DNA from 2 places in the Nonomuraea bangladeshensis genome. Region 1 is predicted to be linked to the other one. Evidence: riboswitches for the same ligand, from Rfam matches in the RefSeq annotation. Region 1 holds a riboswitch; the other holds the start of a gene.
What was found. Region 1 has a riboswitch for cyclic di-AMP ahead of ABD292_RS37785 (CHAP domain-containing protein). Riboswitches for the same ligand answer to the same signal wherever they lie in the genome.
Positions count from the first base shown of each region.

Region 2: it holds a riboswitch for cyclic di-AMP, as region 1 does, so the genes downstream of both, ABD292_RS08230 (C40 family peptidase) here and ABD292_RS37785 (CHAP domain-containing protein) in region 1, are expected to answer to the same signal.

Region 1 is NZ_BAAAMV010000012.1:109,369-112,553, reverse strand. Features, by position in the region: gene ABD292_RS37800 (GlxA family transcriptional regulator) at 1-233, shown strand, start outside; gene ABD292_RS37795 (FBP domain-containing protein) at 239-745, opposite strand; gene ABD292_RS37790 (TetR/AcrR family transcriptional regulator) at 814-1,386, shown strand; gene ABD292_RS37785 (CHAP domain-containing protein) at 1,392-2,075, opposite strand; cyclic di-AMP (ydaO/yuaA leader) riboswitch at 2,090-2,231, opposite strand; gene ABD292_RS37780 (LLM class F420-dependent oxidoreductase) at 2,430-3,185, opposite strand, start outside.
Region 2 is NZ_BAAAMV010000003.1:11,961-15,145, forward strand. Features, by position in the region: gene serA (phosphoglycerate dehydrogenase) at 1-636, shown strand, start outside; gene ABD292_RS08230 (C40 family peptidase) at 1,051-1,650, opposite strand; cyclic di-AMP (ydaO/yuaA leader) riboswitch at 1,675-1,816, opposite strand; gene ABD292_RS08235 (3-isopropylmalate dehydrogenase) at 1,929-2,975, shown strand.

The sequences.
Region 1 (3,185 bases):
TCGGCCGCCGCTTCCGCGAGCAGACCGGAACCACGCCGCTGCAGTGGCTGCTGCGCGCCCGGGTGCGGCGGGCCCAGCTCCTGCTGGAGACCACGGACCACGGCGTCGAGCGGGTCGCGGCGCAGGCCGGGTTCACCTCGGCGACGGCGTTCCGCGATCGGTTCAAGCGGGTCGTCGGCGTCACCCCGCAGTCCTACCGCGCCTCCTTCCGCACGCGCGGTCCCGCGGTCTGACCGGCTCATGCGGCTCTCGCGGCCACCTTGTCCAGGAAGGCGTACAGGTTCGTCCGGGTGCGGGCGAGCTTGTCCTCCAGGGTGAGGGACTCGTCGATGACGCCGCCGCCCGCGGCCTCCTTCGTGCCGCGCAGGTAGAGGGAGCAGGCGAGGTCGGCGCACATGTACTGGCCGACGGAGTTGCCCTGGCGGCCCGCCTCGCCGGTGCGGCGGGCGCTCATGAGCGCGACGCCGCCGTTGGTGTGCGTGGTCAGGCAGAGCGAGCACATGCTGCGCGCGGTGAAGCCGCGGGCCGCGCCCGAGGTCACGCGGAGCGCCACCCCGACGAGGGCGCCGTCGCGCTCGGCCACCAGGTACGCGCGTTCCGGCGCGCCCGGATCCCGCCAGCCCAGGAAGTCGAGGTCGTCCCAGGGCTGGTCGGGCAGGTCCTTCGGCACGCCGGCGCGCTTGGCCTCACCCTTCGAGCAGTTGATGAGGGACGCGCGGATCTCGCGCTCGGTGAGAGGTCTCATGAGCGGCGAGGCTAGTTTCCTTAATGCTATTATGCAAATGCTTAAAGGCTTTAAGTGATGGAGGGCGCGTGGCACGAGCGGGACTGACCGCGGAACGCCTGACCCGGGCGGCGGCGGAGCTGGCCGACGAGCTCGGCTTCCACAACCTGACGGTCTCGGCGCTCGCCCGCCGGTTCGGCGTCAAGCCCGCCGCGCTCTACTCCCACGTCAGGGACGCCCAGGAGCTCCGGGTGCGGGTGGCGGTCCTCGCCCTCGCCGAGCTCGCCGAGCGGGCCGCCGCCGCCCTCGCCGGCCGCGCCGGCAAGGACGCGCTGGTGGCCTTCGCCGACGCCTACCGCGGCTACGCCAAGGAGCACCCCGGCCGGTACGCCGCCGGGCAGATCGAGCTCGACGACGAGACCGCCTACGCCAGCGCCGCCCGCCGGCACGCCGAGATGACCCGGGCCATCCTGCGCGGCTACGACCTGCCCGAGCCCGCCCAGACCGACGCCGTGCGCATGCTGCACAGCACCTTCCACGGTTTCGTCAGCCTGGAGACGCAGGGCGGCTTCGCCCGCACCCCGCGCGAGGTGGACGTGTCCTGGGCGCGGACTCTCGACGCCCTCGACGCGGTGCTCAGGAACTGGCCTCCGGAGGAGTGAGCGGGTCAGGCGGCGTAGTTCGGGTAGCCGTAGCCGACGACCTGGGAGGTCGGGCGGACCCGCTCCTCGACCTTGCCGTTGCCGGTGTTGCCCTCGATCGTGGAGATCGTGCCGTCGCCGTTGTCCTTGACGACGAAACCGACGTGGTTGATGGCGCTCAGGCTCTTGCTGCCGCTCCAGGAGAAGAACACCACGGCGCCGGGCTTGGCCTCGGTGCCCCAGCGGTCGTTGGCGGCGAACCACTTGGCGTGGGCGACGGTGTAGGCGTCCCAGCCGACCTGGGTGCGGGCGCCGGTCTGCTCGCCGACCCAGGAGACGAACATCGAGCACCAGGGGGCGTTCAGGTAGGCGTTCCTGTTGCCGCCGTCGCGCTGGACGGTCTCGCCGGCGCGGGCCGAGTCGGCGTACCACTGCTGGAACTTGGTGCCGCCGCCGTCGGCGTTCTCGGACGTGCCGACCTGGGCGCGGGCGAGGTCGAGGACCTGCTGGGCGGTGACGTTGACGCGCGCGTCGCGGTTGCTGACGCCCTGCTGGGCGGCGGCGGCGGCGGCCGCGGGCTGCGCGGGGGCGCTGTCGGCGGCCGCGGTCACGGCGGCGGTGGCGCCCAGGGCGGAGACGGCGAGGGCGCCGCTCAGCGCCAGCTTGGCGGCGTTCAGCTTCGGGGCACGGATGAAACGGCTGATGGCCATGAGGGGTTTGCTCCTTTGCGCTTCCATGCCGCTTACCGGGTTAGCTGACGGGTTCGGGCGTGCGGAAGCTGCCCTACGGCACATGGACGTGCCGATTCACCCCGGTCGAGAACGGGTCCCCGGTTCCGCCAGTGGCGGATTCAGCGGCCGCGGGCATCGGACGCCCGCGGTGGGAGTGGGATCGAACATGGCGTCCGCGAGGCGGACGCGGGCGAGCGCGGCCCGGTGGTCACTCGCTCTGAGGCTGAGGTCGCGGCCACGCTCACTGGACCGTACAACACCCCCCTGACCTGCGTAATTCCCCGGTCACGAAATCCCCATGACGGGCGGCGAAGGTAACGTGCGGGTGTGCTCTCAGCCGCGTCCCAGCCCGAGCGCGGCGGCGGCCTCCTCCAGGGCTTCCAGGTGTCCCTCGACCGGGCCGAGGCCCGCCCCCATCGTGTTGATCGAGAGGTGCGTCGCGCCCGCCTCCCGCCAACGCCCGGCGAGGTCGACCAGCGCCTCGGCGTCGCCCGTCCACCCCGCCCGGCCCTCCATGCCGAGCCCGGACGGGTCGCGGCCGGCCTGCGTGGCGGCCTCCTCGACCATGGCCTTGGCCTGGTCGAGCTCCGGCCCCGGGGACATCTGGGGGAACCAGCCGTCGGCCAGCCGCCCGGCCCGCCGGTAGGCCGGGGGCGACTGCGCGCCGAACCAGACGGGGATCGGCCGCTGCACCGGCAGCGGCGCGAGCCCGGCGGCGCTCACCCGGTGGTGCTCGCCCTCGAAGGTGACCGTCTGCTCGCACCAGAGCCTGCGCATCAGCGCGACCTGCTCCTCGATCCGCTTGCCGCGGGTGCCGAAGTCCGCGCCGAGCGCTTCGTACTCGACGTGGTTCCAGCCCAGCCCCACGCCCATGCGGAAGCGTCCGCCGGTCAGCAGGTCGACCTCGGCGGCCTGCTTGGCGGCCAGCACCGCCTGCCGCTGCGGCAGGATGATGATGCCGGTGACCAGCTCCAGCGACGTCAGCGCGGCCAGGTAGCCGAACATCACCATCGGCTCGTGGAAGGTCGTGTGCACGTCATAGGGGCCGCTCCAGCCCTGGTGCACGGCCGGGTCGGCGCCCACGACGTG
Region 2 (3,185 bases), on a different contig from region 1:
GTGGCCGAGGACGTCAAGCCGGGCCTGCCGCTGGCCGAGAAGCTGGGCCGGGTGTTCACCGCGCTGGCCGGCGAGGTCGCCACCAAGCTCGACGTCGAGGTGCGCGGCGAGATCGCCTCCCAGGACGTGCGGGTCATCGAGCTGGCCGCGCTCAAGGGCGTCTTCGCCGACGTCATCGAGGAGCAGGTCACCTACGTCAACGCGCCGCTGCTGGCCAAGGACCGCGGCGTCGCCGTCGAGCTGATCACCAGCTCCGAGAGCCCCGACTGGCGCAACGTGGTGACCGTCCGTGGCGTGCTGGCCGACGGCCGCCAGGTCTCGGTGTCGGGCACGCTGTCCGGTCCCCGCCAGATCACCAAGATCGTCGAGGTCAACGGCTACGAGATGGAGATCGAGCCGACGGCGCACCTCGCGTTCTTCACCTACGCCGACCGTCCCGGCATCGTCGGCGTGGTCGGCCGCCTGCTCGGCGAGCACGGCGTCAACATCGCCTCCATGCAGGTGGCCCGCGACGTCAAGGGCGGCAAGGCGCTCATCGCGCTGACCGTCGACTCGGCGATCCCGGCCGACATCGTCGACCAGATCGTGGCCGAGATCGGCGCCGAGAGCGGCCGTTCTGTGGACCTGGAGGACTGACACTCCCCGCCTCGCGCGAAAGGCCGCCGCCCGGATCGGGCGGCGGCCTTTTCGTCGTCTCAGCTGTCTCAGCATGCGGGATGCTAGGACATCCAACGAGATTCCTCGGTTAACGTGGAAGCACATGCGCCAGGTGCTCGTACTCATTACCTGCCGCGGCGAGGCCTGTTAGGGCAGGTCGGCGACTCGCCGCGGTGAACGGCGTCGCGTCGGCCGGTAAGTCCCTCCCGTCAGTAACGCCTCCTCGCGAAACGAGTTGACGATCATGTACGAGATGTACGCCTGGAACCGTGCGGAAGACCACAAGGACGAGGCCGCCGAGGCCCTGCAGACCGCGCTGGACCGCCGCGACAACGGCGGCGCCCCGCAGGAGTCCGGCCGGTAGGGCCCCGGCTCGCACATCAGGGACGTCGGTCAGAGCACCGACGCGACGGGCATGGGCGGTGCCGGCTCCTCCTGCCGCTCCGCCCACTCCCGCACGCCCTTGCGGTCGGGCCGGACGCCGCCGACGAAGACGCTTCTGCGCCAGCTCGACAGCTTCTCCTCCTTGATGACGTCGCCGGTGCGGGGCGCGTGCACCATGTAGCCGGGCCGGGAGATCATCCCGACGTGGCCGAGGTTGCTGAAGAAGACCAGGTCGCCGGGCTTGAGGTGGTTCCAGGAGACCTTCTTGTCGAATGCCGCGTACTGGTCGGCGGCGACGCGGGGCAGCTGGATCCCCGCCTTCTGGTACGCCCGGAGCATGAGGCCCGAGCAGTCGTAACCGCCCCTGCCGGTCCCGCCCCATAGGTACGGGATGCCCTGTTTTTTCAGGGCGAAGTTCAGTGCGATCTTCCAGGCGGGCCTGCTCTGCCGATCCCGGATCTTCTTGAGTTCCGGACCGGTGAGCGTGGTGGTGAGTGCGCGCTGGTCGAGGGTTTCGGCCTTGGGCGCGCGGCCGGGGTTGTTCTCGTCGGGGGTGGATGCCTGGGCGGGGGAGGCGAGCACGGCGAGGCCGGTCGCGCCCGCCGCCACGAGAATGGCGATGCGAGACAGGGGACTGTCCTTCCATACGGCCGACCGGGTTAGCTGACGGGCTCGGGCTTGGAAGCAGCCCTACGGCGCATGCCGATTCGCCCCTGGGGGAGAGTGGGTCCCCGGCTCCACGCGAACCGCCGCGTGGATTAGGCAGGGCACGGACGCTAACGAATCAGTCAAAAGATCGCAAACCTTCACAAATCGGACTTTTCTGGAACAGTCCGAAAAATGAGACCGAGTGTTCGTCAGGCGAGACGAGCCGGTAAGGTACCGGCATGGAGTCGCGTAACATCCGCTTGGCCGTCATCCCCGGCGATGGCATCGGCACCGAGGTCGTCACCGAAGGGCTCAAGGTCCTCGAAGCCGTCGGCACGAAGATCGAGCCCACGCACTACGACCTGGGCGCGGCGCGATACCACCGCACCGGCGAGACGCTGCCCGACTCGGTGCTGCAGGAGCTGCGCGGCTACGACGCGATCCTGCTCGGTGCGGTGGGCGACCCCAGCGTGCCGCCGGGCATCCTGGAGCGCGACCTGCTGCTGCGGCTGCGCTTCGAGTTCGACCACTACGTCAACCTGCGCCCGGTCAAGCTCTTCCCCGGCGTCGAGACCCCGCTGGCCGACACCACGGCCGAGGACATCGACATGATCGTGGTCCGCGAGGGCACCGAGGGCCTCTACGCGGGCACCGGCGGCGCCATGCGGCGCGGCACGCCGCACGAGATCGCCACCCAGGAGTCGCTCAACACCGCCCACGGCGTCGAGCGCGTCGTCCGCTACGCCTTCGACAAGGCCCAGAGCCGCCCGCGCAAGAAGCTGACGCTGGTCCACAAGACCAACGTCCTCACCTACGCCGGCGACCTGTGGCAGCGCACGGTCAACCGGGTGGCCGAGGAATACCCCGAGGTCAGCACCGACTACTGCCACATCGACGCGGCGTCGATGTTCTTCGTGACCCAGCCGGGGCGCTTCGACGTCGTCGTCACCGACAACCTGTTCGGCGACATCATCACCGACCTCGGCGCGGCCATCGCGGGCGGCATCGGCCTGGCCGCGAGCGGCAACATCAACCCCGAGCGCACGGCGCCCAGCATGTTCGAGCCGGTGCACGGCAGCGCCCCCGACATCGCGGGCCAGGGCAAGGCCGACCCGACCGCCACCATCCTGTCGGTCGCCATGCTCCTCGACCACCTCGGCCTGAGCGCCGAGGCGGCCAAGGTCGAGCAGGCGGTCGCCGACGACATCGTCGAGCGGCTGACCGGCTGGACCGGCCGCACCACCTCGCAGATCGGCGACGACATCACCGCGCGAGTATCCGGCTAGGGCCGCCTAGCCTCCCCACGCGCCTGGCGGTCCGCACCCGGATCGCCAGGCGCTTTTTGCTGTCCGAAGTGGCCGAATCGCCCAACGGCAGCTTGTCATCCCATATGGCGAGACAATAGGAAGTACTAGCTGCCTTCGGGCAGCACTGCCGCGCTGTAGCGGGTCCACGGACCCTCAGGATTCGGTAGATTTTCGCGAAATCGCAGAGAG